3 regions of the Atlantibacter sp. MEI4A-1023 genome follow, and region 3 is predicted to be linked to each of the others. Evidence: predicted binding sites of a transcription regulator. Region 3 holds the regulator's gene; each other region holds the start of a gene.

Evidence for each region. The regulator PurR, encoded in region 3, represses purine synthesis genes. The targets are predictions, from matches to a motif close to CANGCAAACGTTTGCNTG.
Region 1: the regulator PurR is predicted to act here: its motif matches at 4,877-4,894, upstream of ACVV26_RS22025 (nucleobase:cation symporter-2 family protein).
Region 2: the regulator PurR is predicted to act here: its motif matches at 3,076-3,093, upstream of purM (phosphoribosylformylglycinamidine cyclo-ligase).

The regions. Positions count from the first base shown of each region.
Region 1 covers NZ_CM149568.1:4,638,486-4,649,129, forward strand. Annotated here, with positions in the region: gene ACVV26_RS21995 (fimbria/pilus outer membrane usher protein) at 1-1,342, shown strand, start outside; gene ACVV26_RS22000 (fimbrial protein) at 1,350-2,324, shown strand; gene ACVV26_RS22005 (fimbrial protein) at 2,402-2,953, shown strand; gene ACVV26_RS22010 (fimbrial protein) at 2,998-3,528, shown strand; gene ACVV26_RS22015 (fimbrial protein) at 3,677-4,261, shown strand; gene ACVV26_RS22020 (fimbrial protein) at 4,304-4,831, shown strand; gene ACVV26_RS22025 (nucleobase:cation symporter-2 family protein) at 4,946-6,337, shown strand; gene ACVV26_RS22030 (fimbrial protein) at 6,841-7,371, shown strand; gene ACVV26_RS22035 (fimbrial protein) at 7,435-7,989, shown strand; gene ACVV26_RS22040 (AsmA family protein) at 8,108-9,847, shown strand; gene fabY (fatty acid biosynthesis protein FabY) at 9,883-10,644, opposite strand, start outside.
Region 2 covers NZ_CM149568.1:3,352,657-3,363,300, forward strand. Annotated here, with positions in the region: gene arsC (arsenate reductase (glutaredoxin)) at 1-73, shown strand, start outside; gene ACVV26_RS15995 (DnaA inactivator Hda) at 106-807, opposite strand; gene uraA (uracil permease) at 905-2,191, opposite strand; gene upp (uracil phosphoribosyltransferase) at 2,298-2,924, opposite strand; gene purM (phosphoribosylformylglycinamidine cyclo-ligase) at 3,148-4,185, shown strand; gene purN (phosphoribosylglycinamide formyltransferase) at 4,185-4,826, shown strand; gene ppk1 (polyphosphate kinase 1) at 5,050-7,110, shown strand; gene ppx (exopolyphosphatase) at 7,114-8,661, shown strand; gene ACVV26_RS16030 (EAL domain-containing protein) at 8,658-10,644, opposite strand, start outside.
Region 3 covers NZ_CM149568.1:2,547,745-2,558,388, forward strand. Annotated here, with positions in the region: gene ACVV26_RS12235 (C40 family peptidase) at 1-441, shown strand, start outside; gene sodB (superoxide dismutase [Fe]) at 561-1,142, shown strand; gene ACVV26_RS12245 (MFS transporter) at 1,179-2,345, opposite strand; gene cydH (cytochrome bd-I oxidase subunit CydH) at 2,591-2,680, opposite strand; gene purR (HTH-type transcriptional repressor PurR) at 2,968-3,993, shown strand; gene punR (DNA-binding transcriptional activator PunR) at 4,009-4,920, opposite strand; gene punC (purine nucleoside transporter PunC) at 5,044-6,246, shown strand; gene cfa (cyclopropane fatty acyl phospholipid synthase) at 6,498-7,646, shown strand; gene ACVV26_RS12275 (riboflavin synthase subunit alpha) at 7,680-8,315, opposite strand; gene mdtK (MdtK family multidrug efflux MATE transporter) at 8,536-9,909, shown strand; tRNA gene ACVV26_RS12285 (tRNA-Val) at 10,085-10,161, shown strand; tRNA gene ACVV26_RS12290 (tRNA-Val) at 10,182-10,258, shown strand; gene ACVV26_RS12295 (hypothetical protein) at 10,294-10,644, opposite strand, start outside.

The DNA.
Region 1 (10,644 bases), 2.1 Mb from region 3:
GCTGTCATGGGGTTTGCCGCTGAATACCACGCTCTATGGCGGCAGCCAGTATCATGAACGCTACCAGGCATACAGTCTGGGCCTCGGATTTGATTTGCAACGCGCCGGGGGGATTGCGCTGGATGTCACGCGTAGTAACAGCCGCCGTCGCGGATCCCAGGAAAACAGTGGTGAAATGCTGCGTCTGACCTACCGCAACAGCATTCCGGAAACCGACACGCAAATTCAGATCGATAGCCGCTATTACCTGAATGACTATCTGTCGTTCAATGACTGGGCAGAATCACGCGAGCTGTTTGATGACTCCACCAAACGGCGTGAATACAACATGACCATCAACCAGTCGCTCACCAGCGAGCACAGTTTTTTCGCCACGGTAAGCCGAAGCGAAAATGCCGACAGTTCGGTATCACGGATGTGGCAACTGGGTTGGAATGGCGCATGGCGATCGGCCAGTTTCTCACTGGCTTACAGTATGACGCGCGATAATGGTGCGGCGGAATGGGATAAACAGCTTGCCCTAACCTTATCTATCCCGTTCAGCGAAATGTTCCCGAACGCACAACCGATGGTGAATATGACCACCATGTCAGGGCTGAAGGACGACGTTTCCCAGCAGGTCGGGATCACCGGACGAGTCGGCGATCGTCAGGATCTCACCTGGAATACTCAGGTCTCTTATGCGCATCAGAATGGGCAAGATGATACGAAAAGCGGCTCCGCCGGGCTGAACTACCAGGGTCGCTACGGCGACATTGATGCGACCTGGTACACCGGGGACAACCAATACCTCTCATGGAATGCGTCGGGCAACATTATTGCCCATCGTCATGGCATTACTGCGGGTCGCTATTCGAGCGGCAGCCAGGCGCTGGTTGCTATTCCCGGCGCGCCGGATGTGGTGCTGGACTCGGGTCAACACACCATCACGGATTCACGCGGATATGCCATTGCACCGGATTTACGCGCCTATCACCGCAATCCTCTACGTGTTGACACGCAAACCAGTAAACAGGTCGATTTCACCAGTACCGCGACACAGGTCGTACCAACCAAAGACGCCGTCGTGCTGGCGCAATTTACCGCGATCACCGGCCATAAAATGGTCCTGACCGTTAAACACAACGGTGATTTCTTGCCATTTGGTGCCCGCGCCCGCATCGAAGGCAACGACGCCACTTATTACATTGGCGACCAGGGGCAGGTTTACCTCAATGCCGCCCCGGAAAAAGGAACGGTGACATTTGACTGGGGTGAAAAGCAGCAGTGCGCTGCGCCCTTTGTTATCCCGGCGAGCGATACCACGCTACCCCTCGCGTTGCTTTCAGTGAATTGCCAGTGATGATGCCATGAACAAATTCTTTATTCTGACCACAGCTCTACTTTTGGCGCTTGCGCTTAACGCCGCCGCTTTTGCTGCAGAGCCGGGCGACTGCAAAGCGCGGCATTCTGATGCCCAAAACCTTACCGTGCCCCTTACCGTACAGTTGCCGTTACGCACCGCCAATGTGGCGACAGGCACAGTTCTGTATAAAAAAGAGGCGTCGCTGGCGCAACTGACTGGTTCTCACCACAACCTCACTGGCACGTGCCTTGAGAAAATCCACAAGATGTTAAGTGGGCGCATCGCCGCCTCGCAACAGGGATCGGGCGTGTTTGCTACCGAACTGCCCGGCCTGGGCCTGCGGATAACGGTTATTTTTGATAAACCCGGCCAGCCCAGAAAAGAGTGGGTGCTGCCGTTTAACGAGCCGATGTCGGATTTATCTAAAGCCGTGGTCTCGACGGACGATATCAAACTACGCCTTGAAGCGATCAAAACCGGCATTGTCCAGAGCGGCACGGTGAACATTAATTTACCGTCACTGCTGGCACTCAATGACAATTCTCTGGTCGTGAACCTGGCGATGACAGTGTTAACCCCGAAAGCGCACTGCACGATCCAGGTACCAAATCCGCAGATCGATCTGCCGCCGGTAGATTCCTCGGTTCTGGAAAATCGCGGTAATGCCGCTGCGCACCCCGTCAGCGTAAATTTGTTATGCCTGAACACCCAAAAAGCCAGCATTAATATTGAAGGCACCAATGATCCACAAAGCCCATCAATATTTAAAAATGTGTCTGAAGATAATCCCGCCAGCGGAGTAGGAATAGAAATGCTCTATAACCAAAACGTGATGGTTCCCGGTTTGCCTATGGATATTTCATTGCCACAACAAAGCGGATATAGCCTGCCTCTTAGCGTGCGTTATGCCAGAACACAGGGAAAAATTTCCACTGGAAAAGTTAAAGCGCAGATCACTTTGCGTATTAATTATCTTTAACCAGGAAATAGGGAAGGATGTTCACTTTCGTGAATATTTTTCACCTATTTCATTCATAAAACATTAGGGATTAAATTATGAAAAAGTCATTTTTGGGATTAGCGATTTCAACACTGGTTATGGTTGGCGCCGCTCAGGCAGAAGTCAGCCCTAACGATGTATCCGCAACACTAACTGTGACCGGTTCTGTCACTCATCAATACGCCTGCATGGTTAACCTGAGTAAGCCGACTGTCAATGTGAGTGATAACGTTGACAGCCTGACTGCACAAGGCGCCAATGGCCTGAGTAATGCCAGTATCCAGACTGTAGAAATTAGCCTGTCTGGCGATCAGGAATGCTCAGATAACGCGCGTGAGCAGAAAATTGCCTATAAATTCCTGGGCATCGCTGACAGCGGTGACGGGACTTCACTGGCAAACAATGCGGGCGTTGATGGCGCAACCGGCGTGGGTATCGCGCTTTACGATCTCGAAGGCAATATCGTAAAGGTTAACCAGGACACCATGCTCGCTAAACCTGATTCAAATGTTTCACAGCTTCTGCTTGGTGTAGTGAAACTGAATAATCAGACCGCGAAAGCCGGTTCTATTAACGGTTCTCTGACCGTACAGATTGAACGTCTGTAATTTCACGCATTCGTATTCTACGAATAAACAAAAGGATATTGAAAATGAAAAAAACATTACTTGGTTTAGCGCTGTCTGGCTTGTTTTCCATTGGCGCAGCACAGGCCACTGACCATTCCGCAACGCTGGATATTTCTGGTACGGTAACTGCCGATGCGGTTGAATGTACCGTTTATACCCAGGCATCTGTCTCTCTGACGGGTAAAGTCGGAGAGATGATCACCCCGGGGCAGGTGGCAACTAACCCGACCAATGTTCCCTTCTCCATTGGCAGCAGCACTACAGATGGTAACAATGCTTGCGTAGGTAAAGTTGCTATCCAGTTACATGGTACAACAGACAGTGCTTATACCGATGTGCTGGCTAATGCCGATGTCAGCGAAGCAGGCGCAAAAGGTGTTGCTATTGGAGTTTATGATGGCACGACAAATTCACCGCTTCCGGTGAATGTGGCTGAGATTATCCCATCCACGGCGGTGGGCTCCTTTGGACTGCAGTTGGTCGCGCTGGGTGGAGAAACGGTGGTTGCAGGTAATGTCCACAGTTCATTGACCCTGGATGTGGTGCGTCTGTAATTGAATTGATAATTCCAGCTTATTAATTACCAAAATGAATCCACTCAACGATGAATTATCGTTGAGTCACTCGTTGGCATGCCCTGTGAAAATAGGGCGTGCTTTTTGGTAACAGGAATAAATCAATTATCTATAAAGAGAGAACGCAATGAAAAAATTAGCACTAGCGTTTATGGTCAGTAGCGCTTTAATGACCATCACCAATACAGCGATGGCTGAAGATATCATCAGCCACGGGCAGGGTATGACAATTTATGCCCGCCTGGAAAATACAAAAAGCGGCTGTACCGTCCTGATGAGTAAATATTTGCTTAACCTGTCGCATGAAGACCGATATTTACCTGCTCAGGGATCACAAATAAATAAGCAAAGCGCAGACGATCATATCTATGTCCAACTTGGTGGTGAAAATTGCGATGCCAACGAAGGCTATAAAAATATTGGTCTGAAATTCCTGGGCACAACAGATGATAGCCAGGGGACTTCCCTGGCGAATACGGACACCAGCAGTTCCGCCGCTCAGGGGATCGGTGTGCAGCTTTCCGATATGTTTAACAATATCATTGCGCCGAATGTCACCATTGCGCATTTTCCGGGCGCCAGCCAGGATGGCAAAGCTACCACGTCGACGGCCTCTTTCCCGCTCTATTTTTCACTGGTTCAGTTGAATAACCAGGTGGCGACAGCAGGGAATATCCAGACAAACCTCACGGTGCAAATCGAACGGCTGTAATTCAACGTTCGTTTTACCTGGAATCTGAAAGGATTTAGCGTTATGAAAAAAACAGTTTTAGGTCTGGCCATGTCCGCTCTGCTTATTACAGGGTCAGCAATGGCGCAAGATAATTCCGCGACCGTGGCAATTGATGGCACCGTCAAACCAGCGGGTACCGTCTGCTCAGTACAATCCAGCGAGACTTCCGTCTCTTTACTGGAACTACCCGAAAACTTAATTAATCAGGGCGACAATGCGACGTCACCTTATATTGTTCACCTCTCTGTAAACGGGGATCCAAAATGCACAACCCTGGTTGACGAAGGAAAAATGGCCTTCAGATTTTCTGGCGTTGCGGATGAAGGTGACGGAACCGCGCTTGCAAACCTGTTAACCGACGATAGCGCCGCGAAAGGCGTAGCAATTGGCATGTTTGATGGCGACAACAAACCGGTGGCAGTGAATACCGGCTTACTGACCGTCAAAAAAGACACCACTTTTGGCCTGCAGATGGTGCGCCTGACAGGTAGCCAGGCAGTGAGTGGTAATATTAATTCCTACGTTACTATCGATATCGAACGTCTGTAATCTCCACGCCCATCTTTCGATGGGCGTTTCGCCAAAGACTTTTCGTTAGCAACCGTTTGCTTTTACCCTTCAGTCCGATAAAATGCCCGCTTTTCCACCGTGGGACTGCCTCTGATGTCTGTTAACGCCGTAGAGTCACAAGATGCGCAACCGATTGCGCAGACTCAAAACAGTGAATTGATTTACCGCCTTGAAGATCGCCCACCGCTACCGCAAACTCTGTTCGCCGCTGGCCAGCATTTACTGGCGATGTTTGTTGCGGTCATCACGCCCGCGCTGTTAATTTGCCAGGCGCTCGGCCTACCGGCGCAGGACACCCAGCACATCATCAGCATGTCGCTGTTCGCCTCCGGCGTGGCATCCCTTATCCAGATTAAAGCCTGGGGTCCAGTGGGCTCTGGTCTGCTGTCTATTCAGGGCACCAGCTTTAACTTCGTTTCTCCGCTGATTATGGGTGGCCTGGCGCTGAAAAATGGCGGCGCGGATATCCCGACTATGATGGCGGCGCTGTTCGGCACATTAATGCTGGCCAGTTGCACCGAAATGCTGCTCTCCCGGGTACTGCACCTGGCGCGCCGCATTATTACTCCGCTGGTCTCCGGCGTGGTGGTGATGATTATCGGCCTGTCGCTGATTCAGGTTGGTTTAACCTCTATTGGCGGCGGTTATGCCGCGATGAGCGATAAAACCTTCGGCGCGCCAATGAATCTGTTCCTGGCAGGGGTAGTGCTGGCGGTAATTATCCTGCTTAACCGCCAGCGTAACCCCTATCTGCGCGTTGCCTCGCTGGTCATCGCCATGGCTGTCGGTTACGTCGTCGCCTGGGCGCTGGATATGCTGCCGCAAAACACCGCACCGACCAACGACGCGCTGATTATGGTTCCGACGCCGCTCTATTACGGCCTGAGTATTGACTGGAACCTGCTGATCCCGCTGATGCTGATTTTTATGGTGACCTCGCTGGAAACCATCGGCGATATCACCGCGACCTCTGACGTTTCTGAACAGCCGGTTTCCGGCCCGCTGTATATGAAGCGCCTGAAAGGCGGCGTGCTGGCGAATGGCCTGAATTCCTTTGTTTCTGCCGTGTTCAATACCTTCCCTAACTCTTGCTTTGGCCAGAATAACGGTGTAATCCAACTGACCGGCGTGGCCAGCCGCTACGTGGGTTTTGTGGTGGCGATGATGCTGATTGCGCTGGGCCTGTTCCCGGCGGTGAGTGGTTTTGTACAGCATATCCCTGAGCCGGTACTGGGCGGCGCAACCATCGTGATGTTCGGCACCATTGCGGCATCCGGTGTACGTATCGTGTCCCGCGAGCCGCTCAACCGCCGCGCGATCATGATTATCGCGCTGTCGTTAGCGGTAGGTATGGGCGTGTCCCAACAGCCGCTGATCTTGCAATTTGCCCCGGACTGGCTGAAAAACCTACTCTCCTCCGGCATTGCCGCAGGCGGCATCACGGCGATTATCCTGAATCTGATTTTCCCGCCGGAAAAAGCATAATTTTCAACGGTGATGGCATCGAATTGCCATCGCCGCCTCCCTTCACTTACTCTGTCCTGAGCAATCTCCGTAAAATTAATCAGTATGTGTTACACGGTAGTAATCACTTGTAAAACCGACGAGTTACTTTTTTTGGCATGAAAACACCGGGGCTTTAAAACGCAATCTAACCAAATTCTACTTTTATAGCGTATGTTCTGAGCGCAGACGCGTAATCATATTATTTCACAATTAATGACACAGCCCTGAAAACTCTAAGTATCGTTTTGCGTAAATAGTAATATTCTATATTTACGAGTTCATTAAAGAACAATTGAATGGGACAAATAAATATTTATTGAATCATGACAACTATTTAATATTCTTATAAAATTTACATCGCAAAAAGTTTATAAATAATTTTAAAGCATCACCAATAAATATGGAAGAACAACACTTTTATTAATAAGATGAATATTATTAAATTATTTCAATCATTAGGAAAAATTAAAGGATAGTTTGATATGAATAAAACATTACTAGGGCTTGCTGTCTCTACACTTTTCGTTGTAAGTACAGCTCAGGCGGAAGATCAATCCGCTACACTTGCTATTACTGGCGTCGTCACTGCAGGCGCAGAAAGCTCATGTACCGTATTTCCTTCTACCAGTTCAATAACCCTGTCAGGAAAAGCCGATGCTCTGCCGCTACAAAATCAATCTGTCTCCAGTGCGACAGCTTTCACCGTTCAGGTAAGTGGCGACAAAGAATGCATGGACAAAATTGATACCAATCAAATTGGCGTTCAATTAAAAGGCACCGCAGATGCCAACGGCACAGTGCTGGCCAATACACATACCGGAAGCGATGCGGCACAGGGTGTCGGCATTGGGATTTATAATGCGAATGGTGAAGTAATAAACGTTAACGACAACCATAATGTCATGCTCCCTGAAGGCATTGGCTTTGGCCTGAGCATGGTTCAACTTAATGGCCAAACCCCTGTAGCGGGTTTAGTCCATGGTTCACTGACTATCGATATCGAGCGTCTTTAACAAAGTTATGCCCATCATGTTAATGGGCATTTTTAATGCAAAATATAAATAAGGAAATTGAACATGAAAAAAATGCTCCCGATGTTTTTTTCAGCATTATCTTTAATAGCTGGCGCTCAAGGTAACGCGCAAGCTGAAGATGTAGGCGCTACACTCTCCATTACTGGAGCTGTAACGCAAAGCATTGCGCAGTCATGCTCTATGTACCTCAGTAAAAATGCAGTCGCGCTACTTGGTGATGTTTCAAACCTTGTCAAGCAGGGCGAAGATTTTAAAGCAGGCGCCAGCATTGATGTTTCAATCGGTGCTAATTCAAGCACGGCGGCCTGTAAGCAGATGGCCGATGAAGGCAAACTGGCTTATAAATTTATGGGCATTGCAGATGATGCAGACGGTACCGTGTTGTCAAATAGTGAGATTTCTACTGGCGCTGCCAAAGGCATTGGTATCGGCGTTTTTGACTCGGAAACTAAAAAGCTCCTGAAGATTAATGAAGATACGATGCTGGCTAAATCATGGGTAAATACCTTTAACGTAGCCATGGTCAAACTTAATGGCCAGACTGCAACCGCCGGCGCAGTAAAAAGCGCACTGACAATTCAGTTTGAGCGTCTGTAATACAATAAGTAAAGCCCATCCTACGATGGGCTTTTACTCCTCTGCATCCATTCTGCCTTGAGCAATCGCCATAAATCGTGCATAACTCCTTCATTGGCTATTCATCGGATTGAAGACAATGAAATTTCTTGGAAAGCTCATCGTTGCGCTGCTTGTCGCCGTTCTGGTCGCGATCCTGGGGCTGTACATTTTGCTTCAGACCCGCTGGGGCGCGGACTGGATCACCGACTGGGTCAACGCGCACAGCGACTACCACATCACTTTTGATGAGATGGATCACCGCTTTTCATCACCTTCGCACGTGTTGCTGAAAAACGTGACCTTTGGACGTAACGGCCAGCCCGCGACGTTAGTGGCGCAAAGCGTAGATATTGGCCTGAGCAGCCGCCAAATCACCGATCCTTTCCATGTTGATGCCATTATCCTCCGAGAAGGCACGTTAAATATTTCCCAGGATACTGCCTCGATCCCCTTCCAGGCCGACCGTTTACAGCTCAGCGACATGGCATTCAACAGCCCGAACAGCGCGTGGAACCTCAGCGCCCAGCGGGTCAATGGGGGCCTGACGCCCTGGCTGCCGGAAGCCGGACGCATTCTGGGCAGCAAAGCCAGAATCGAACTCAGCGCCGGTTCACTGACGTTAAACGGCATTCCGGTCAGCAATGTGCTGATCCAGGGCGATATCGATAATGACGAAGTGAATTTCACTACCCTCGGCGCGGACGTGGCGCGCGGCTCGCTCACCGGCAACGCACGCCGTAACGCCGATGGCGGCTGGCAGGTGGATAACCTGCGCCTGAGCGATATCCGTCTGCAAAGCGATAAAAGCCTTGTCGACCTGCTCTACCCCGTCACCAGCCTGCCGTCGCTGAAACTGGGCCGGGTAGACGTCACCAACGCGCGCCTGGAAGGACCAAACTGGGCAGTGACCGATCTGGATATGACACTGCGGGACATCACCTTCAGCAATAACGACTGGCAGAGTGAAGAAGGGAGAGTGTCCCTTGATGCCACTGAATTTATCTACGGTTCCCTGCATTTCTTCGACCCTATCGCCAACGCGAATTTATCCAGTAAAGGCGTGGAAATCAGCCAGCTGACGTCACGCTGGGAAGGCGGCATGATCCGCGCCCGTGGCGAGTGGACGCGCAATGATAAAGGGCTAACGCTGGCGGATGTGGCGATTGCCGGGCTGGAATATACCCTGCCAGAGGACTGGAAAAAGCAGTGGATGACGCCGCTGCCGGAATGGCTGAACCGCGTGACGGTGACCAAATTCTCCGCCAGCCGCAACCTGATTATTGATATCGATCCCGCTTTCCCGTTCCAGCTTACGGCGCTGGACGGCTACGGCAATTTACTGGAGCTGGCGCGCAACCGCCAGTGGGGGATCTGGAGCGGTAACGCCACGCTGAACGCTGCCGCCGCTACTTTTAACCGGGTGGATGTGCGCAGGCCATCTATCGCGCTTAATGCCAACAGCAATAACATTACCATCAGCGAACTGAGCGCCTTTGCCGGGAAAGGGATGCTGGAAGCCACCGCCTCGATTGCGCAACAACCAGAGCGGCAAATCGCCTTAAGCCTGAATGGCCGGGCAGTACCGGCCAACGTTCTGGAAAACTGGGGATGGCCGCAGGTGCCGTTACAAGGGGACGCTAATATGCGGCTCAGCGCCCGGGGCCAGCTTAACGCGGATAGACCGTTAAAACCCACGGTGAACGCGACCCTGACTATCAACGCCGCCAACGGCCAGCAAATTCAGCAAACCATGCAAGCGGGCGTGGTAGCGGGTACGCCTGTAACGCCAGAGGCGCCTTCGACAACAGAACAGCCGCAGGCGAACCCCTTTCAGTAGCGCAGCACCTTCACCGTCCAGTGGCGGTGAAGGGTTTACTCCTCTTCGTTGCCACCCTCTTCCAGCGGCCCGAACGGCTTAGCAGGCAACACGATGTAAGTCCCTTCAAACACTGCGCCCAGCGTATCGTCGCCAATCAGTTCCACCTGCAACTGCACCCGAGCTTTACGCCCGCGCGCCAGCCGGTCCAGATCGCCACTTAACGAGCCCAGATCGGCAATCGCACTGGGGCGGCCGGTTATCGGCGCGCTATAACGAATGTGCGCATCGGCAAGAATGATGGTGCCGCCGAGATGGCGCTCGCGCAGCATCAGCCAAATCAGCCCCCAGCCGGTCAGCGTGGCAAGGGAAAACAGGCTTCCCGCGAACAGCGTATGGTGCGGATTCTGATTCCCCGCCTCCGGCATGGTGGTAACAAATTTCTGCCCGGTATATTGCAGAATGCGTACGCCCATCTTCTCGCTGAGCGGAATATGCTGATACCAGGCCTGCTGCAACTGCCCGCACCAGTCGGCGCGATGCAAAATATCATCCAGCGGCACGATAGGTTTGATCATCAAAAAGTGGCGCAGCGGTGTGGTTTGCGGCGTGGTGATCTCGCCCTGATTCACAAAGCCCAGCTTGGCGAAAAATTCCACAGCGTCTTCACGGGCGCTACAGGTCACGCGCTTCACCCCTTCCTGACGGGCGACAGATTCCAGTGTCATCGCCACCAGCGTGCCCAGGCCTTTGTCCTGCACGTTCGGGTCGACCGCCATAAAGCGGATGGAGGCTTCATTATCGGCATTGATATACAG
Region 2 (10,644 bases), 800 kb from region 3:
GCGCCCGATTGTGGTGACTAACGGGAATGCCCGTATTGGCCGCCCGCCGGAGTCGGTGCTGGAAATCCTTTAACACGCCTTAACCGCAGGCGCGGCAGCCTGCGGTTACAGTCCGAGAATATCTTTCACAAACGGAATCGTTAATTTGCGCTGCGCGGTAATTGAGGCGCGATCCAGCTGATCCAGCGTCATAAACAGCGTGCGCATCTCGCGATCGAGCCGCTTGAGTAAAAAACGCCCCACATCTTCCGGCAGTTCAAACCCGCGCTGGCGCGCCCGCAGCTGTAGCGCCAGCAGTTTATCGTCATCCGACAGCGGCTGAAGCTTGTAAATTTGCCCCCAGTCGAGGCGGGAGGCTAAATCAGCAAGCTGGAGATTAAGCTGGCGCGGCGGTCTGTCGCCGGTGATCAACAATCGCGTTTTGCCGGATTCCAGAATGCGGTTATAGAGATTAAAAATCGCCATTTCCCACAGCTCATCGCCCGCTATGCATTCAATATTATCAATGCACACCAGCGACAATTGTTCCATGCCATCAAGCACTTCAGGGACAAACCAAGTGCGTTTATCGAGAGGAACATAGCCTACCGCATCGCCACGCGCCGAGAGTTCTGCGCACGCCGCATGCAGCAGGTGGCTGCGCCCTGCCCCTTCGCGAGACCAGATGTAGATATAACCGCTGTGCTCCTGACGTAACACGTTTTGCAGCGCGGCTAATAAAGAAGGGTTATCACCCGGCCAGAAACTTGCGAAAGTTTCATCATCGGGTAGATAGAGTGGCAAAGAGAGCTGTGCCGGTGTGTTCAGAGAGACCTCAACCAGTGCCTGAGTAAAATCGCGCTGAGTTTATCACAGAAAAGGCCGCGTATTGAACCGGGCGGCAGATCCGCCCGGTTTACCAGGATCAGGAGGCTTTTTCCTGATCTTCCGCGTCCAGCACCACTTCTTCCGGGCGCAGTACGCTGATTAATTTGAAAATCAGGCTCAGCAGCACACCGACAATGGTCGCCAGCGCCATGCCTTTCAGCTCCGCCGCGCCAACATGCACTTTCGCGCCGCTGACGCCGATGATCAGGATCACCGAGGTGAGGATCAGATTTTGCGCTTTGCTGTAATCCACTTTGGAGTCGATCAGTACGCGAATACCGGACGCGCCGATCACCCCGTACAGCAGCAGCGACACGCCGCCCATCACCGGAACCGGGATAATCTGGATCGCCGCCGCCAGTTTACCGACGCAGGAGAGCAGAATCGCGATAATCGCCGCGCCGCCGATAACCCAGGTACTGTAAACGCGGGTAATCGCCATTACGCCGATGTTTTCACCGTAGGTGGTGTTCGGCGTGGAGCCGAAGAAACCGGAAATCATGGTGGAGAAACCGTTGGCGAACATGGAGCGATGCAGGCCCGGATCGCGAATCAGGTCTTTCTTGACGATATTGGCCGTTACCACCAGGTGCCCGACGTGTTCGGCAATCACCACCAGCGCCGCAGGCAGGATAGTGAAAATAGCGAACCACTCGAAGCGCGGGGTGTAGAAGGTTGGCAGCGCGAACCAGTGCGCGTCTTTAATTGGCGTGATATCAACCACGCCCATGATGAAGGAGAGCGCGTAACCCGCCAGCACGCCGATCAGGATCGGGATAATCGCCAGGAAGCCGCGGAACAGTACCGAGCCAAATACCGTCACGCCCAGCGTTACCAGCGAAATGATAATGGTGGTGGAATCCGGCATCTGCCCTTCCGCTGGCAGCAGGCCCGCCATATTGGCCGCCACGCCCGCCAGTTCCAGACCGATAACCGCCACAATCGCGCCCATCGCCGCAGGCGGGAACATCACGTCCAGCCAGCCAGTCCCGGCTTTTTTGACAATCAACGCCACCAGGCAGAACAGCGCACCGCAGACGATAAAGCCGCCCAGCGCCAGTTCATAACCCAACGGCAGCAGTAACAACACCGGAGAGATAAACGCAAAGCTCGACCCAAGATAGGCCGGGATTTTGCCCTTACAGATAAACAGATACAGCAGGGTCCCGATACCGTTAAACAGCAGTACAGTGGCCGGGTTGATATGAAACAGGATTGGCACCAGCACGGTTGCGCCAAACATGGCGAACAAGTGCTGCAAACTAAGCGGGATGGTTTGAAGCAGCGGTGGTCTTTCGCTTACCCCGATAGCACGGCGCGTCATAGTGTTTTCCTCTGAGTGTTGTTGTAATGATTTATGAAATAACGATTACTGATGAATAACCCAAAAAAAAGCCGACTATCGAAGTCGGCTTTTTTAATGAGTTCATTTATTTAGTACCAAAAATCTTGTCGCCGGCATCGCCGAGGCCCGGAATGATGTATCCGTGCTCGTTCAATCCCTTGTCGATAGACGCAGTGTACAACTCCACGTCCGGGTGCGCTTTCTCCAGCGCGGCGATACCTTCCGGCGCGGCAACCAGTACCAGTACTTTAATGCTGTGGCAGCCGGCGTTTTTCAGCAGGTCGATAGTGGCGATCATTGAGCCGCCGGTCGCCAGCATCGGGTCAACCACCAGCGCCATACGCTCGTCGATGTTGGAAACCAGCTTCTGGAAGTAAGGAACCGGCTCCAGCGTCTCTTCGTTACGGTAGATGCCTACCACGCTGATACGCGCGCTCGGTACGTGCTCCAGTACGCCTTCCATCATGCCCAAACCGGCACGCAGGATCGGCACCACGGTAATTTTTTTGCCTTTGATTTGTTCGACTTCTACCGGGCCGTTCCAGCCTTCGATAACCACTCTCTCGGTTTCGAGGTCGGAAGTCGCTTCATAGGTCAGCAGGCTGCCCACTTCCGAGGCCAGTTCACGAAAGCGCTTGGTGCTAATATCATTTTCACGCATCAGCCCGAGCTTGTGTTTGACGAGTGGGTGTTTCACTTCCACGATCTTCATACTCTTTCTCCCCAGAAAGGTGGCAGCCACAAAAAAAATCGCCGGATTATACCGCTTTTTCGCCGCTGCGCCATATCTAATGGTCATGATCGGGATCAACCGAACTGAAATCAGTCTATGCCATAAGATTTTAAATGCGCTAAATAAGAGGCTCGCAAACGTTTGCCTGCACTGTTAGAATTGCCGCGTTTTCTTACTACCGCAACCGCGTGGGGATTGTGCAGTGACCGATAAAACCTCTCTCAGCTATAAAGATGCCGGCGTTGATATTGATGCAGGTAATGCTCTGGTCGACCGTATTAAAGGCGTCGTGAAAAAAACTCGCCGCCCTGAAGTCATGGGCGGACTGGGCGGATTCGGCGCATTGTGCGCGTTGCCGCAGAAATATCGCGAGCCGGTTCTGGTATCGGGCACCGACGGCGTCGGCACCAAGCTGCGTCTGGCAATGGATTTAAAACGTCACGACACCATCGGCATCGATTTGGTCGCCATGTGCGTTAACGACCTGGTGGTACAGGGCGCAGAACCGCTGTTCTTCCTGGACTACTACGCCACCGGCAAACTGGATGTGGATACCGCAGCCAGCGTCATTACCGGCATCGCCGAAGGCTGTTTACAGTCCGGCTGTGCGCTGGTTGGCGGCGAAACGGCGGAAATGCCGGGTATGTATCACGGCGAAGATTACGACGTAGCGGGTTTCTGCGTGGGTGTGGTCGAGAAGTCAGAGATTATCGACGGTTCCAAAGTGGCCGATGGCGATGTGCTGATTGCGCTGGCTTCCAGCGGTCCACACTCCAACGGCTATTCCCTGGTGCGCAAAATCGTTGAAGTCAGCGGCTGCGACCCGCTAACCACGCAGCTGGAAGGCAAATCGCTGGCGGATCACTTGCTGGCCCCGACGCGCATTTATGTGAAATCTATCCTGGAGCTGATCGAGCAGGCTGATGTCCATGCTATCGCCCACCTGACCGGCGGCGGCTTCTGGGAAAACATTCCGCGCGTGCTGCCGGACAACACCCAGGCCGTAATCGACGAATCCTCCTGGCAGTGGCCTGCGGTATTTGACTGGATGCAGAAAGCAGGCAACGTCAGCAAACACGAGATGTATCGCACATTTAACTGCGGCGTCGGAATGGTTATCGCGCTGCCTGCGAGCGAGTCCGAAAAAGCGATTTCTTTACTCAATGCGCGTGGCGAAAAGGCATGGAAAATCGGTATCATCAAGGCTTCTGATTCCGAACAACGCGTGGTTATTGAGTAATGAAACACATTGTGGTGCTGATTTCTGGCAACGGAAGCAACTTGCAGGCCATTATCGACGCCTGCCAACAGAAGAAGATCAACGGCACCATTAGCGCGGTATTCAGCAATAAGGCCGACGCGCTCGGCCTTGAACGCGCCAGAGAGGCGGGCATTCCCGCCCATGCGCTCACGGCCAGCCAGTTCGCCAGCCGCGAAGCGTTCGACCGCGAATTGATGCTGGAAATCGACGCTTACGCCCCGGATCTGGTGGTGCTGGCTGGCTACATGCGCATTCTGAGCCCGGCGTTTGTAGCGCATTACCGTGGAAGGCTGATCAACATCCACCCTTCCCTGCTACCGAAATATCCCGGCCTGCATACCCATCAACAGGTGCTCGAAAACGGCGACGAAGAGCACGGCACTTCCGTGCATTTCGTGACCGACGAGCTGGACGGCGGACCGGTGATTTTGCAGGCGACCGTGCCGGTTTTCGAAGGCGATAATGAAGATGACGTGACGGCCCGGGTGCAGGCCCAGGAGCACGCCATTTATCCGTTGGTGGTCAGTTGGTTTATGGAAGGCCGCCTGACGATGCACGGCAACGAAGCCTGGCTCGACGGCAAACCGCTGCCCGCCCAGGGCTATGCGTCCGAAGAGTAAATGCTTCACGCGTTAAACAACGATCAGGCCTGGTAGATACCGGGCCTGTTTTGTTTTCGGCCTATGCCAAATAAATGAAACAAAAAAGTCACTTAGCGCCGCCACGCTCATGTAGCTGTCATACTTTTGTGGCATCGTTGGACATCGCGGGTCTTCGCTCGCCATAATAGTATCGAGACGGATTTTCCACGTCCCGAGTGAGATAACCGGAGTGTCAGTAGTCATGGGTCAGGAAAAACTATACATCGAGAAAGAGCTCAGTTGGCTGTCATTCAATGAGCGTGTGCTGCAGGAAGCTGCGGATAAAAGCAACCCGCTGATCGAGCGGATGCGTTTTCTGGGGATTTATTCCAATAATCTTGATGAGTTTTATAAGGTTCGCTTCGCCGAACTCAAACGCCGCATTTTGATCAGCGAGGAGCAAGGTATCACCTCGCATTCCCGCCATTTGCTGGGCAAGATCCAGTCGCGGGTCCTCAAAGCCGATCAGGAATTTGACGGGTTATATAACGATCTGCTGCTGGAAATGGCGCGTAACCAAATCTTCCTGATCAACGAACGCCAGCTTTCACAAAACCAGCAGGGCTGGTTGCGCCACTATTTCAAACACTATCTGCGCCAGCACATTACGCCAATTTTGCTGTATCGCGACACCGACCTGGTGCAGTTTTTAAAAGATGATTACACCTATCTGGCGGTAGAGATCATTCGCGGCGATGAAATTCGCTACGCGCTGCTGGAAATCCCGTCCGATAAAGTGCCGCGCTTCGTAAACCTGCCGCCGGAAACGCCGCGCCGCCGCAAGCCGATGATCCTGCTGGATAATATCCTGCGCTTCTGCCTGGACGATATTTTTAAAGGTTTCTTCGATTACGATGCGCTCAACGCCTATTCGATGAAAATGACTCGCGACGCCGAATACGACCTGGTGCATGAGATGGAATCCAGCCTGCTGGAACTGATGTCTTCCAGCCTGAAACAGCGTCTGACGGCAGAGCCGGTGCGCTTTGTCTACCAGCGCGACATGCCCGACGCCATGGTGGAAATGCTGCGCCAGAAATTATCGATTTCGCGCTATGACTCTATCGTACCCGGTGGCCGTTACCACAACTTCAAAGACTTCATCAGCTTCCCGAACGTGGGCAAAGCCAATCTGGTGAACAAGCCGCTGCCGCGTCTGCGCCATGTCTGGTTTGATAAATTCCGCAACGGCTTCGATGCGATCCGCGAGCGCGATGTGCTGCTTTACTACCCTTACCACACTTTTGAGCACGTGCTGGAACTGCTGCGCCAGGCCTCGTTTGACCCAAGCGTGCTGGCGATAAAAATCAATATTTACCGCGTGGCCAAAGATTCGCGCATTATCGACGCGATGATCCACGCGGCGCATAACGGTAAAAAAGTCACCGTGGTGGTGGAGTTACAGGCGCGTTTTGACGAAGAAGCCAACATCCACTGGGCGAAACGCCTGACGGAAGCGGGCGTACATGTGATCTTCTCCGCGCCAGGCCTGAAAATCCACGCCAAACTGTTCCTGATCTCCCGTAAAGAGGGCGAGGACGTAGTGCGTTATGCGCATATCGGCACCGGTAACTTTAACGAAAAGACCGCCCGGATCTATACCGATTACTCGTTACTGACCGCCGATGCGCGCATAACCAACGAAGTACGCCGGGTATTCAACTTTATTGAAAACCCATACCGCCCGGTGACATTTGATTATCTGTTGGTTTCACCGCAGAACTCGCGGCGCCTGCTGTATGAAATGATCGACAAAGAAATTGCCAATGCCCAGAACGGCCTGCCTTCCGGCATCACCCTGAAGCTAAACAACCTGGTCGATAAAGGCCTGGTGGACCGCCTGTATGCGGCGTCCAGTTCCGGCGTACCGGTGAACCTGCTGATTCGCGGCATGTGCTCGCTGATCCCCCAACTGGAGGGCATCAGCGATAACGTCAAAGTCATCAGCATCGTTGACCGTTACCTGGAGCATGACCGGGTTTACGTATTTGAAAACGGCGGCGATACAAAAGTTTTCCTCTCTTCCGCAGACTGGATGACCCGTAATATCGATTACCGTATTGAAGTGGCGACGCCGCTGCTTGACCCACGTCTTAAGCAGCGCATTCTCGATATCCTTGATTTGCTGTTCAACGATACGGTAAAAGCACGCTACATGGATAAAGAACTCAGTAACCGCTATGTTCCGCGCGGCAATCGCCGTAAACTGCGCGCCCAGCTAGCGATTTACGAATACATCAAATCACTCGAACAGCCAGAATAATCTATGCCGATAACTCAAAACGCTCCCCGACCGCAGGAGTTCGCTGCGGTCGATCTTGGCTCCAACAGCTTCCATATGGTGATCGCCCGCGTGGTGGATGGTGCCATGCAGATCATTGGCCGGCTTAAACAGCGCGTCCACCTGGCGGATGGTCTGGATGAAAACAATATCCTTAGCGAAGAGGCCATGGAGCGCGGCCTGACCTGTCTGTCGCTGTTCGCGGAACGTTTACAGGGTTTCTCTGCGGAGAACGTCTGTATTGTGGGTACGCATACGCTACGCCAGGCGCAAAACGCCGCGGATTTTCTTAAGCGCGCCAAAGAGGTGATCCCCTATCCAATTGAGATTATTTCCGGCAATGAAGAAGCGCGTCTGATTTTTATGGGCGTGGAACATACCCAGCCGGAAAAAGGCCGCAAGCTGGTGATCGACATCGGTGGCGGATCGACCGAACTGGTGATTGGCGAAGATTTCGAGCCCAGGCTGGTGGAAAGCCGCCGTATGGGCTGCGTAAGCTTTGCGCAAATGTTCTTTCCTGGCCGCGTCATTAGCCCGGAAAACTTCCACCGTGCGCGGCTGGCAGCGGTGCAAAAACTGGAAAACCTGGCCTGGCAGTTCCGCATTCAGGGCTGGAACGTGGCGCTTGGGGCCTCCGGCTCGATTAAAGCCTCTCACGAAGTGTTGCTGGCGATGGGTGAAAAAGATGGCCTGATCACCCCGGAGCGTTTGGAAATGCTGTGTGCCGAGGTGCTGAAGCATAAATCCTTTGACGCACTGAGCCTGCCGGGCCTGTCGGAAGAACGCAAGACGGTGTTTGTGCCAGGCCTGGCGATTCTGTGCGGCGTGTTTGATGCGCTGGGGATCCGCGAGCTACGTCTTTCCGATGGCGCGCTACGTGAGGGCGTGCTGTATGAAATGGAAGGCCGTTTCCGCCATCAGGATATCCGTAGCCGTACCGCGCAAAGCCTGGCGAACCAATACCATATCGATCGCGATCAGGCACATCGGGTGCTGGATACCATCACGCTGATGTACGATCAGTGGCAGGCGCAGCAGCCTAAGCTTGCCGACCCGCAGCTCTCGGCATTGTTGAAATGGGCGGCGCTGCTGCATGAGGTAGGCCTGAGCATCAACCACAGCGGGCTACATCGTCACTCCGCCTATATTTTGCAGCACAGCGATCTGCCGGGCTTCAACCAGGAACAGCAGATGCTAATGGCGACGCTGGTCCGCTATCACCGTAAAGGCATCAAACTGGATGAACTGCCGCGCTTTGCGTTGTTTAAGAAAAAGCAGTATTTACCGCTGATCCAACTGTTTCGGTTAGGCGTTTTGCTCAATAACCAACGCCAGTCGACAACCACCCCGCCGACGCTGGTGCTGGAAACCGACGACAACCACTGGACATTGCGCTTCCCAAACGGCTGGTTTAGCCAGAACGCGCTGGTGTTGCTGGACCTGGAGCGCGAGCAGCAGTACTGGGAATCCGTTACCGGGTGGAAATTGCTGATTGAAGAAGAACAGATCTCTGACGCGGCGGCAAACGGCTAACCCCCGTTTGCTTGCCCGTTGACCAGGCTTTCAATCGGCTGCGGTTTGCCAATTAAATATCCCTGCTGGTAATCAATACCCAGTGTCAGCAGGGCTTCTCTCACTTCTTCGCTCTCCACATACTCTGCCACTACCTGCATATTTTTCATCCGCGCCAGATTACAAATCGATGCCACAATCTGGTAATCCATACTGCTGGACAACAAATTACGGACAAAGCTGCCGTCGATTTTCAAAATGTCTGCGGTAACGTTTTTAAACCGCGCATAGCTGGCGTAGCCGGTGCCGAAGTCGTCAATGGCGATACGGCAACCGAGGTTGCGTAATGCGGTCAGCGTGAGGTTGACCTGCTCAATATTCGACAGCGACTGGCTTTCGGTCACCTCAAAGATAAGCTGCCAGGGTTCTACCTGGTATTTCGCCAGCATCGTTTTAACTTCACCGGCAAACGGCACCCGGCAGACAGAAGACGGCGTTAAGTTTATGGCAAAGCGAAAGCCGGGCAGCAAGGCGCGATGCTGGTCAATAAAACGTAATGTCTTTTCCAGTACCCATAGGTCAATCCGTGACGATAAACCAAACTCATGCGCCACCGGTAAAAATTCCCCGGGCATAAAGGTGTTGCCGTTTTCATCCAGCATCCGCAGCAGCACTTCGTAATAGCAATCGCCGCGCACACCGTCCACGCGTTGGATCATCAAGGAAAAACGATCGTTATCCAGCGCCATCTGAAGACGGTTCATCATCTCGACTTTGATTTTCACCGCGCGCTGTAATTGATTACCACCACGGCGCTGTAGGCTTTCGGGATGATGGGTGGAGAGTGATAAATCTGCAATGGAGCTCATTTCACCCAGCAGGATATGTAAATGATTAACTGGCGAGCGCAGAAAACAATAGCTTATCCCCACCTGCGGCTGGATCGGCATGCCATCCCAGATGAGACGGAACGCGTTAACTTTTTCATGCAGGATGGCGATGCGCTCCTCATGATTATGCGTGCTTAACCGAATGACTAAATCATGCCCCGATAGCTGATACGTAAGCTCGTCTTCGTTTAATACCTCTCTGAGCCAGGCGGCGAGCTGCTGTTTATAGTGAATACGCAAACTCACCCCATAATGCCGCCCCAGCAACTCCAGTTCCGGCACCCGTAAAAAACACAGCATCGACCACGGATAATTGGCCAGATCGTGATTCAATGCCCGCAGGTTAGGCATATGGACTAGCGGATCGATAAACGCCAGACGGCGGCCGCGGTTATGGATATTCCGCTGCCAGGTCGCTACCTTGCCCATCACCATAATCGTCAGCGAATAGACAAAGTAACAGGATGAACTGATCACAATTTGCAGTTCATATTCCGGCGAGGTGGGTAAATAACGTTCGTAATAGTGGCAAAGCAGAAGCAGTACCAGGCTCCAGACGAGGGTAATAAACAGATAACCGAATCGAATCGCGCCCCACAGCATGACTGGCAGCAGTAAAGAGAGCGTATAGCTGGTGGTAAAGATGGAATTGTTGTCTTTTTCGGGCGCAGACAGAAGCAGAGAAACCAGACCAATCATCACGCAAAACCAGATAATGACTTCTGTCCGTTTTACGCGCGCATCGCATTGGCGTTTCATTTGCGAATACCAGGCGCGCAGATAGCGTGGATGGCGCAGAGTACGAATCGCTAAATAGCACAGCGGCGCGCCCGTCAGGCAGCCGACCAATACCCCCTGGTAATTTACCAACGCACGAATATTAAAGGGGTTTTCGCCTACCAAATTGGCCGTCTTATCATAAAGGCCGAAAAAGTTGGCGAACTGATAGAACATCATAAACACCGAGGCATTGCAGAATACCAGCCAGAACAGACGCTGAATATTCACATTGCCATTTCCATACGAGATGGCGAAACGGCGTGTCTCAAAAATGCGATAGCCGCCCCAACTGATAAGGGTGGACAGCAAAAAATGAAAGGTTGTGACGGACAGA
Region 3 (10,644 bases):
CCGACCAGCATTGCCGAAGCGCATAAAATCCGGGTGCAGAAGGCGCAGCAAACCGCCATGAATAAACTGATGGGCCAGATTGGTAAACCCTACCGCTGGGGCGGCTCTTCGCCACGTACCGGTTTTGATTGCAGCGGGTTGATTTATTACGCCTATAAAGATCTGGTGAAGTTCCGCATTCCGCGTACCGCCAATGAAATGTACCACCTGCGCGACGCCTCGCCGGTGAACGTGGCGGAGCTGGAAAGCGGCGACCTGGTGTTCTTCCGCACCCGTGGCCGTGGCACCGCCGACCACGTGGGCGTTTACGTCGGCAACGGGAAATTTATCCAGTCGCCGCGCTCTGGTCGCGATATTGAAATTACGTCTCTCAGCGAAGATTACTGGCAGCGCCATTATGTGGGTGCACGCCGCGTAATGACGTCAAAAACTATTCGTTAATCCTCCCCCTGCCTGGCTAACAGGCAGGTAACTTCATCTTTTGCTTACCCTTTTGATTTGCTACCCTAAAGCCACACTAAATTTGTGGAATTTAGTGAAACATAATAAGGAGTGAAGCAATGTCGTTCGAATTACCTGCATTACCGTATGCCAAAGAGGCCCTCGCGCCGCATATCTCCGCTGAAACCCTGGAGTACCACTACGGCAAGCACCATCAGGCCTATGTCACCAATCTGAATAACCTGATCAAAGGCACCGCGTTTGAAGGAAAATCACTGGAAGAGATCGTGCGCAGCGCTGAAGGTGGGGTTTTCAATAACGCTGCACAAGTGTGGAACCACACCTTCTACTGGCACTGCCTGGCACCTCAGGCGGGCGGCGAGCCGACCGGCACGCTGGCTGACGCCATCAACACGGCGTTTGGCAGCTTTGCGGAGTTCAAAGCGCAGTTCACCGATGCGGCTATTAAGAACTTTGGTTCTGGCTGGACATGGCTGGTGAAAAAACCTGACGGCGCGCTGGCGATTGTCTCAACCTCTAACGCCGGTACTCCGCTAACCAGCGATGCTAAACCGCTGTTGACGGTGGACGTGTGGGAACATGCTTACTACATCGATTACCGCAACGCCCGCCCGCAGTATCTGGAGCACTTCTGGGCGCTGGTAAACTGGGAGTTTGCGGCGAAAAACTTCGCCGCCTAAGCCCCTGTCACGGAGAAGGTCGCCCTTCTCCGTTTTTTATTCCGCCGCACACAGCGTCTCGCGTTCACGTCTTGATGACAGCACCACCAGCGCCAGCCCGACCGATGCAATCATTGCGCCCATCACCGGCACCATGCTGAACCCTAACCCCGCCTGGATCACCGCGCCGCCTGCCGCCGCGCCCAGCGCATTGCCCAGGTTAAACGCCCCGATATTTACCGATGACGACAGTCCCGGCGCTTCGCTGGCAACGCGCATCACGCGCATCTGCAACGGCGGCACCACCGCAAAGGTCGCCGCGCCCCATACCACCATGCTCAGCGCCGCGCCAAATTCACTGCGCGCCAGCCACGGAATAGCGGCCATAATCACGATCAGCAGCAATAAAAAGCCTTTCAGGGTGCCGGTCACGGATTTATCCGCCAGTCGGCCACCCAGCCAGTTGCCAAGGGAGAAACCGACGCCAATCAGCACCAGCATCGCGGTAACGAACAGCGGCGTCGCGTGGGTAACATGCTGCAATACCGGGGAAATATAGGTATACAGCGTAAACATCGCCCCCGCGCCTAAGACGGTGGTTAACAGTGCGCTGACCACCTGCGGACGCATCAGTACCGACAACTCTTTTTTCACGTCCGGGCGTTCGCCTGCGCCGCCTTTCGGCAGCGAGAACCACAGGCTAACCATAGAAATCACGCCGAGGCCCGCCGTCGCCAGGAACGACATCCGCCAGCCGATGGTCTCGCCGAGCCACGTGGCAGCAGGCACGCCGCCGATATTGGCAATCGTCAGGCCCATAAACATCGTGGCGACCGCGCTGGCCTGTTTATGTTTCGGCACTACGCTTGCCGCGACCACCGACCCCAGGCCAAAAAACGCGCCGTGGTTCAGGCTGGTGATAATGCGTGAGATCATTAAAGTGGCGTAATCCGGCGCGATGGCAGAAAGCACATTGCCGAGAGTGAAAATCGCCATCAGGAAGATCAGCGCGCTGCGCCGTGCACGATGAGACAAAAGCAGCGTCATCAGCGGCGCGCCAACCATCACCCCTACCGCATAGGCGCTGATGAGCATTCCGGCAGCAGGGATCGAGACATCGACACCTTTTGCGATGACCGGCAACAGCCCCATCGGTGAAAACTCAGTCGTGCCGATCCCAAACGCGCCGATAGCCAGCGCCAGCAACGGATAATTTATTTTCATTGGTGAATTCCAGAAATCGTGTCGCTTCACGTGTGTTTACTACACGGCGACTTGTAGCAAAAAAGAAGCAAAGAGTGACATTTGTCACATCAGAAAGGAAGTAACCATTTTGGCAAAAGATTTTTGCGCAAATGTGAATAATGAGGTGAAACAGAAGCGGGAGTCAGGAAATCGAACCAAACACCAAAAAATAGCCATTTTCTGGTGTTTGTTATTGCCAAACGCGGTCGAAATGTAATTTCTGTTTAGTTCAGTACCGCAACTAAACCGGTTGCCACAATCAGTCCCAGCACGATAACGGTCGTCACCAGAGAAAATTTCAGGTCTGTGCTCATTTTTGCTCTCCTTGTTACCCACATTAAAAGTGTGTGCAGATCATTTTTGCATAAATTCAGACAAAATTACCACGGGATTTAAGCTGATATGCGTTTTCCCTCTTCCCCTTTTGCGCAAGATCAGACAAAATCCGTCGCTACCTTATTTTTCACCAGCCATTGACCCCCTCCTTTTAATGTCGCAATCCCCGACATACTGCAACCGAAATGTTGCGGACCGAGGTTGGCATAGGCAAACGTTTAACCTGTGATGAACAGGGGCTCGGAGAGGGTCTGGAGTAACAAGAATGGCAACAATAAAAGATGTCGCTAAACGCGCAAACGTTTCCACTACAACTGTGTCGCATGTGATTAACAAAACCCGCTTTGTTGCGGAAGAAACACGCAACGCAGTTTGGGCAGCCATCAAGGAATTGCACTATTCCCCGAGCGCCGTGGCGCGCAGTTTAAAAGTTAATCACACCAAATCTATCGGTTTGCTGGCGACCAGCAGCGAAGCGCCCTATTTTGCTGAAATTATCGAAGCCGTGGAAAACAGTTGTTTCACCAAAGGCTATACGCTGATCCTCGGTAACGCCCATAACAACCAGGAAAAACAGCGCGCCTATCTGTCGATGATGGCGCAAAAGCGCGTCGACGGTTTACTGGTGATGTGCTCCGAATACCCGGAATCCCTGCTGTCGATGCTGGAAGAGTATCGCCATATTCCGATGGTGGTGATGGACTGGGGCGAATCCAAAGCCGACTTCACCGACTCGGTGATCGATAACGCCTTCCAGGGCGGTTATATGGCCGGGCGCTACCTGATTGAGCGCGGCCACCGCGAAATCGGCGTGATCCCCGGTCCGCTGGAACGTAACACCGGCGCGGGCCGTCTGGCCGGTTTCCTGAAAGCGCTGGAAGAAGTGCAAATCAGCGTGCCGGAAAACTGGATTGTGCAGGGTGATTTCGAGCCGGAATCCGGCTATCGCGCCATGCAGCAGATCCTTTCCCAGCAGCCGCGCCCTACCGCCGTGTTCTGCGGCGGCGACGTGATGGCGATGGGCGCGATTTGCGCCGCCGATGAGATGGGCCTGCGGGTGCCGCAGGATATTTCGGTGATCGGTTATGACAATGTGCGCAACGCGCGCTATTTCAGCCCGGCGCTGACGACCATTCATCAGCCGAAAGATTCCCTGGGCGAAACCGCGTTTAATATGCTGCTCGACCGCATCGTGAATAAGCGCGAAGAGTCACAAACCATCGAAGTGCATCCGCGTCTGATTGAGCGCCGCTCCGTCGCAGACGGTCCGTTCCGCGACTACCGCCGTTAATCCTCCCGGAGCCGGTTATTCCGGCTCCATCAACCACTCCCGGTTCAGCGTTTCGCTATCGCCCAGATAATCCAGCAGCCACAGCAGCGCAGGTGAAGTATCGGTTTGTTTCCAGGTGAGGCAGCACGGGGAGTCCGGGAACGGGTCGTCCAGTTCCAGCTTTTTCCAGTGCCCTGCCACTACCGGGTCGTGCGCCACATGCGCAGGCACCATGCCGACGCACAAGCCGTTGTTTAAACACGCCACCGCTGTCGCCCAGTCTGGCACCACCACGCGGCGCTGATTATCCAGCAGCCAGGTGGTGCGCTTGGGCAATGAGCGCGAGGTATCTTCCAGTACCAGCGACGGCCACTGGCGCAGTTGGTCATCGCTGAGCGGTGTCTGTTCCGCCGCCAGCGGATGGCTGGCGCTCACCACACACTGCCAGCTTAGCGGCCCCATATCGCGAAACGCGAACCGTCCGCCCACCGGGATCGCCTGGGTCGCGCCAATCGCCAGCTCGACGCGCCCGTCCGACAGCGCATCCCACACGCCGTTAAACACTTCCTGGGCGACAATCAGTTCCACATCGTCGAAATGACGATAGAAATCAAGGATTAGCTGGCGGGTACGCGCCGGTTTGACGATATTATCCACCGCAATAGAGAGCTGCCCGCGCCAGCCGTTGGCGATCTGCTGGCACTGCTGGCGCGTGACCATCATTTTTCTGATAACAGAACGGCCCTCTTTTAAAAACCACGCCCCGGCAGGCGTTAGCTCCACTTCCCGGTGACGGCGGATAAATAGCGGAACCGCCAGCCATTCTTCCAGTTGTTTAACGGTATAGCTCACCGCCGACGGCACCCGGTGCAGTTCCTGCGCCGCCGCGCTGAAGCTGCCGTTACGCGCCACCGCATCAACCACTTCCAGTGAATATTCAGACCACATGTTCTGCCTGCAAAAAATTTGAAAGGAACGTGCAAATATTAACGTTTCACAAGGACGATTGCACTTTTGTACACTCCTGCGTCCGTAATAAGCGTTATCAGATCAAAAAAGAAGAGAATTACCATGCGTCCTTCACGAGGTTTTTTAGTCTGGCTGGCAGGGTTAAGCGTTCTGGGCTTCCTGGCTACCGATATGTATTTACCGGCGTTTGCCGCCATTCAGCAGGATTTGGGCACAGAGGCCTCTGCCGTTAGCGCCAGCCTGAGTTTATTCCTGGCCGGGTTTGCCGTTGCGCAACTGGCGTGGGGCCCGTTATCCGATCGCTATGGCCGTAAGCCGATTTTACTGGCGGGCCTGGGCATATTCGCCGTGGGCTGTCTCGGCATGCTGTGGGTAGACAATACCGCCATGCTGCTGGCGCTGCGCTTTGTCCAGGCGGTAGGCGTCTGTGCCGCTGCCGTAACCTGGCAGGCGCTGGTCACCGATTATTATCCCGCGACCCGCACCAACCGCATTTTCGCCACCATTATGCCGCTGGTCGCGCTGTCGCCTGCTCTCGCCCCGCTGTTAGGCAGCTGGCTGCTGCATCATTTTGACTGGAAAGTGATTTTCCTGGTGCTGTTTGCCGTCACCCTAGTCTTGATGATCCCGGCGCTGCGCCTGAAACCGCGTGCGCCGGCGCACCATGCCGACGCGCCGTCGCTCAGCTTCATGACGTTGCTGCGTTCCAAAACCTACCGTGGCAACGTGCTCATTTACGCAGGCTGCTCCGCCAGCTTCTTTGCCTGGCTCACCGGCTCGCCGTTTATCCTTAATGACATGGGTTACGGACCAACGGCGATTGGCCTGAGCTATGTGCCGCAAACCATCGCGTTTCTGATTGGCGGTTACGGCTGTCGCAGCGCGTTGAAAAAATGGCATGGCCCGCAGATGCTGCCGTGGCTGTTGATTCTGTTTACGCTGAGCGTGGTCGCCACCTGGGGCGCAGGGCTCATGCCGAATGCCAGCCTGACGCTGGTGCTGATCCCGTTCTGCCTGATGGCGGCGGTGAACGGCGCGATTTATCCCATCGTGGTGGCATCTGCCCTGCAACCGTTCCCCCAGGCGACCGGCCGTGCCGCCGCGCTGCAAAACACCTTGCAGCTGGGCTTGTGCTTTATTGCCAGCCTGGCGGTCTCCTGGTTGGTCTCTTCCGCGCCGCTGCTCTCTACCACCAGCGTGATGCTGTCTACCGTGCTGATTGTCACTCTGGGCTATCGCATGCAGGCCACTGACAGCGCAACCGCGCGGCTGCGTGAGCCTGCGACCTCATCGCAAAGCTCCTGATCCGCCTTGCAAATTTAATTAGACTGCTAATCATTTTTTATTGAACGCCTGTTGGGTGAGTTCTATACTGATTGGCAGTCTTTTAAAAATAAAAGTCTCTACGGATTTTCATTTAGCACCACGGATGGCCTTTAAGGTAAGGGCCTTCTCCCTTCCTCTGTTCTCGTCGGATTTCAGGCTCGCGGATTATTCCGCGATTTCTCGACGCCCTGCATTCAGGGCGATGTTCACCGCACAGTGATGGAGAAGCTATGAGTTCATCGTGTATAGAAGAAGTCGAGCCACGGGACAATCAGTGGTTCCGTATTGTTAATGACCTGCTGAGCAAAGCGGGTGTCGCTATTAATGGCCCTTCCCCTGCCGATCTCCAGGTCAAAAACCCCGATTTTTATAAACGCGTATTGCAACAGGGATCGCTCGGTCTCGGCGAAAGCTATATGGACGGCTGGTGGGAATGCGAACGGCTGGACCAGTTTTTTACCAACGTGATTAAAGCGGGTCTGGAAAACCAACTGCCGACCCATTTTAAAGATACGTTGCGGGTGTTGAGCGCGCGGATCTTCAATCTTCAAACGCAAAAACGCGCCTGGAGGGTGGGTAAAGAGCACTACGATTTAGGCAACGATCTGTTCAGCCTGATGCTGGACGGGCAGATGCAGTACTCCTGTGGCTACTGGAAAACGGCTGACAATCTCGCCGACGCCCAGCGCGATAAACTGCGGCTGGTGTGTGAAAAACTCCAGCTGGAACCGGGGATGCGTTTACTGGATATCGGCTGCGGCTGGGGCGGCCTGGCGGAGTTCGCCGCGCGGGAATATGGCGTCTCGGTGACCGGTGTGACCATCTCTGCCGAGCAGCAGAAAATGGCGCGGGAACGCTGCCAGGGGCTGAACGTGACTATCCTGTTGCAGGACTACCGCGAACTGGATGATCGCTTTGACCGTATCGTTTCGGTGGGCATGTTTGAACACGTCGGTCCGAAAAACTATGACACCTATTTCGAGGTGGTGAACCGTAATCTAAAACCCGACGGGATTTTCTTATTGCATACCATCGGCTCGCGTAAAACGGATAACAACGTCGACCCGTGGATCGATAAGTATATTTTCCCCAACGGCTGTCTGCCTTCTGTGCGCCATATCGCCGACGCCAGCGCCCGCCATTTTGTGATGGAGGACTGGCACAACTTCGGTGCAGATTACGATAAAACCCTGATGGCCTGGCATGCGCGGTTTATGGAGGCGTGGCCTACGCTTGCGGGCAATTATTCTGAACGTTTTAAACGCATGTTCAGCTATTACCTGAACGCCTGCGCCGGGGCGTTTCGCGCCCGGGATCTGCAACTCTGGCAGGTAGTGTTTAGCCGGGGTATCGAAAACGGTTTGCGCGTGGCGCGCTAAATAAAACCCCGGTTTCCCGGGGTTTTTTGTGGCTTATGCGTCAGGGATTATCGTTGCCGCATCACGCGCCGCCAGCACGCGTTCTACTGTATCCACCACCGCCTGGGTCTGCGGATCGATTTCAATATTAACCCGATGGCCGAGCTTTTTATTTCCCAGCGTGGTGCGCTGAAGCGTCTCGGGAATTAAATAGACGCAGAAGCGGGTGGCGGTCACCTCGCCCACCGTCAGGCTAATACCATCAATGCCAATAAATCCTTTATGCAGGATATACTTCATCAGCGTGGCGTCCTGCGGCTTAAACCAGATTTGGCGGTTATTTTCCGAGGTTAATATTTTGGATACTTCCGCTGTGGTCATAATATGGCCAGACATCAAATGTCCGCCAATTTCATCACTGAATTTCGCGGCGCGTTCGATATTCACCCTGTCGCCGACGGCCAGTTCGCCCAAATTAGTGATACGCAGAGTTTCTTTCATTAAATCAAAGCTTACCTGGTTGCCGTCAATCTGCGTGACCGTGAGGCAACAGCCGTTGTGCGCCACCGACGCGCCGGTTTCAAGGCCCGGCAGCAGCGACGGTGGTAATTCCACCACATGGGTGCGGAAATTCGGTTTTTCATCAATGGCGATAATTTTCGCCACGCCCTGGACAATACCGGTAAACATAAGGCTAACTCCTGAATAACAGTAAACTGGCGAGGTGCCATTCACATCATGCATGCACAATAACAGGTGAAAATTGCGCATGCCAGTAGGTTGCACAATTCACTGGCTTAATAATGAACTCCCGCTACAATAGTCTGACTATTCCCCTGCAACCTCTTCTTGCTGCCACGTTTGGCGGCTTTCTGTTTTGTCAAATAACAACAATATAAAAGGTGTTCTCGTGCAGAAGTATTTTGTCGAAGCGCGTCAGTTATTAGCCCTGGCGATCCCGGTGATCCTCGCGCAAATCGCCCAAACCTCCATGGGGTTCGTCGATACGGTCATGGCCGGGGGTTACAGCGCCACCGATATGGCCGCCGTCGCCATTGGGACTTCGGTGTGGCTGCCCGCCATTCTGTTTGGTCACGGACTGCTGTTGGCCCTCACGCCGGTTATCGCCCAGCTTAACGGTTCAGGGCGGCGTGACCGGGTTGCCCATCAAATCCAGCAGGGTTTTTGGCTGGCGGGAATGGTGTCGCTGTTGGTGATGTTCGTGTTGTGGAATGCCGGTTACATCATTCATGCCATGCATGATATCGACCCGCTGATGGCGGATAAAGCCGTTGGCTACCTGCGGGCGTTGCTGTGGGGCGCGCCGGGCTACCTGTTCTTTCAGGTGATGCGTAACCAGTGCGAAGGGTTGGCAAAAACCAAACCTGGCATGGTGATGGGCTTTATCGGCCTGCTGGTTAACATCCCGGTGAACTACATCTTTATTTACGGTCACTTCGGCATGCCGGAACTGGGCGGCGTCGGCTGCGGCGTGGCGACGGCGTCGGTGTACTGGGTGATGTTTATCGCCATGCGTTCTTACGTTACCCGCGCCCGTTCAATGCGCGATATCCACAGCACGTCGGGCTTCCAGAAACCGGACTGGGCGGTGCTTAAGCGCCTGACCCAACTGGGCCTGCCCATCGCGCTGGCGCTGTTTTTCGAAGTGACGCTGTTTGCCGTGGTGGCGCTGCTGGTATCGCCGCTGGGGATTGTTAACGTGGCCGGGCACCAGATCGCGCTTAACTTCAGCTCGCTGATGTTCGTTTTGCCGCTGTCGCTTGGCGCGGCGGTGACAATCCGCGTAGGTTACCGTCTGGGCCAGGGGTCGACGCTGGAGGCGCAAACCGCGGCCAGGACCGGGCTGGGCGTCGGCGTCTGCATGGCGGTGTTTACCGCGCTGTTTACCGTGATTTTCCGCGAACCTATCGCCCTGCTGTATAACGATAATCCGGCGGTTATCACGCTGGCCACCCAGCTGATGCTGCTGGCGGCGATTTACCAGATTTCCGACTCAATCCAGGTGATCGGCAGCGGCATTCTGCGTGGTTATAAAGATACCCGCTCGATTTTCTTTATCACGTTTACCGCCTATTGGGTGCTGGGGCTGCCGAGCGGCTATATTCTGGCGCTGACCGACTGGGTGGTCGAGCCGATGGGTCCGGCAGGTTTCTGGATGGGCTTTATTATCGGCCTGACCTCGGCAGCGATCCTGATGATGCTGCGGATGCGCTTCCTGCAACGCCAGCCGTCGTCGGTGATATTGCACCGCGCAGCGCGCTAACCGTTAAGGGCATCTTCAGATGCCCTTTTTCTTTTCACGCTAAGGCGCTGATTACTTTCTCCCCGTTTTGCGCAGTTGCTCAGCAATCGCGTGAAATGTGGAAGAAAATTGCCATTTTCCCCTTGCAAGCCTCCAGGGCTGCCGCTAATATTCGTCCCCGCTGTCACACAGTAATGCGTTCATAGCTCAGTTGGTTAGAGCACCACCTTGACATGGTGGGGGTCGTTGGTTCGAGTCCAATTGAACGCACCATTCTCTACAATTTCTACAATGCGTTCGTAGCTCAGTTGGTTAGAGCACCACCTTGACATGGTGGGGGTCGTTGGTTCGAGTCCAATCGAACGCACCATTTCTTTCAGTTCCGTTTCACCGTGTTACTCGCTTTCAATACATCCCACTTCCGTTGGCAAGACTGATATCGCCCGTTACGCTTCCCTGCACGCGAAAATGACGCCAGAACCAGAGTCGCTTCCACGGCGTTAAAGATTCGTCAGTCCGGGCGTACCGCTTGCGCGGTAGAGTACCTATCAGGACCACATCGTCCTGCGCATGGCTCAACAGTTTTCGTAGCGATCCCTGGCGGAGCAGATCCCGGCCCTGACATACCCAGTACGTCGCCATGCCCTGACGGCTAACGTTCTCGATTAACGCCAGTGTCCCGTCTTCAAGCGTGATGATAACGGGCAGCATTTCATTGCCCCAACTCAGGCCATGACGTTTTACGCCGTTCAGTTC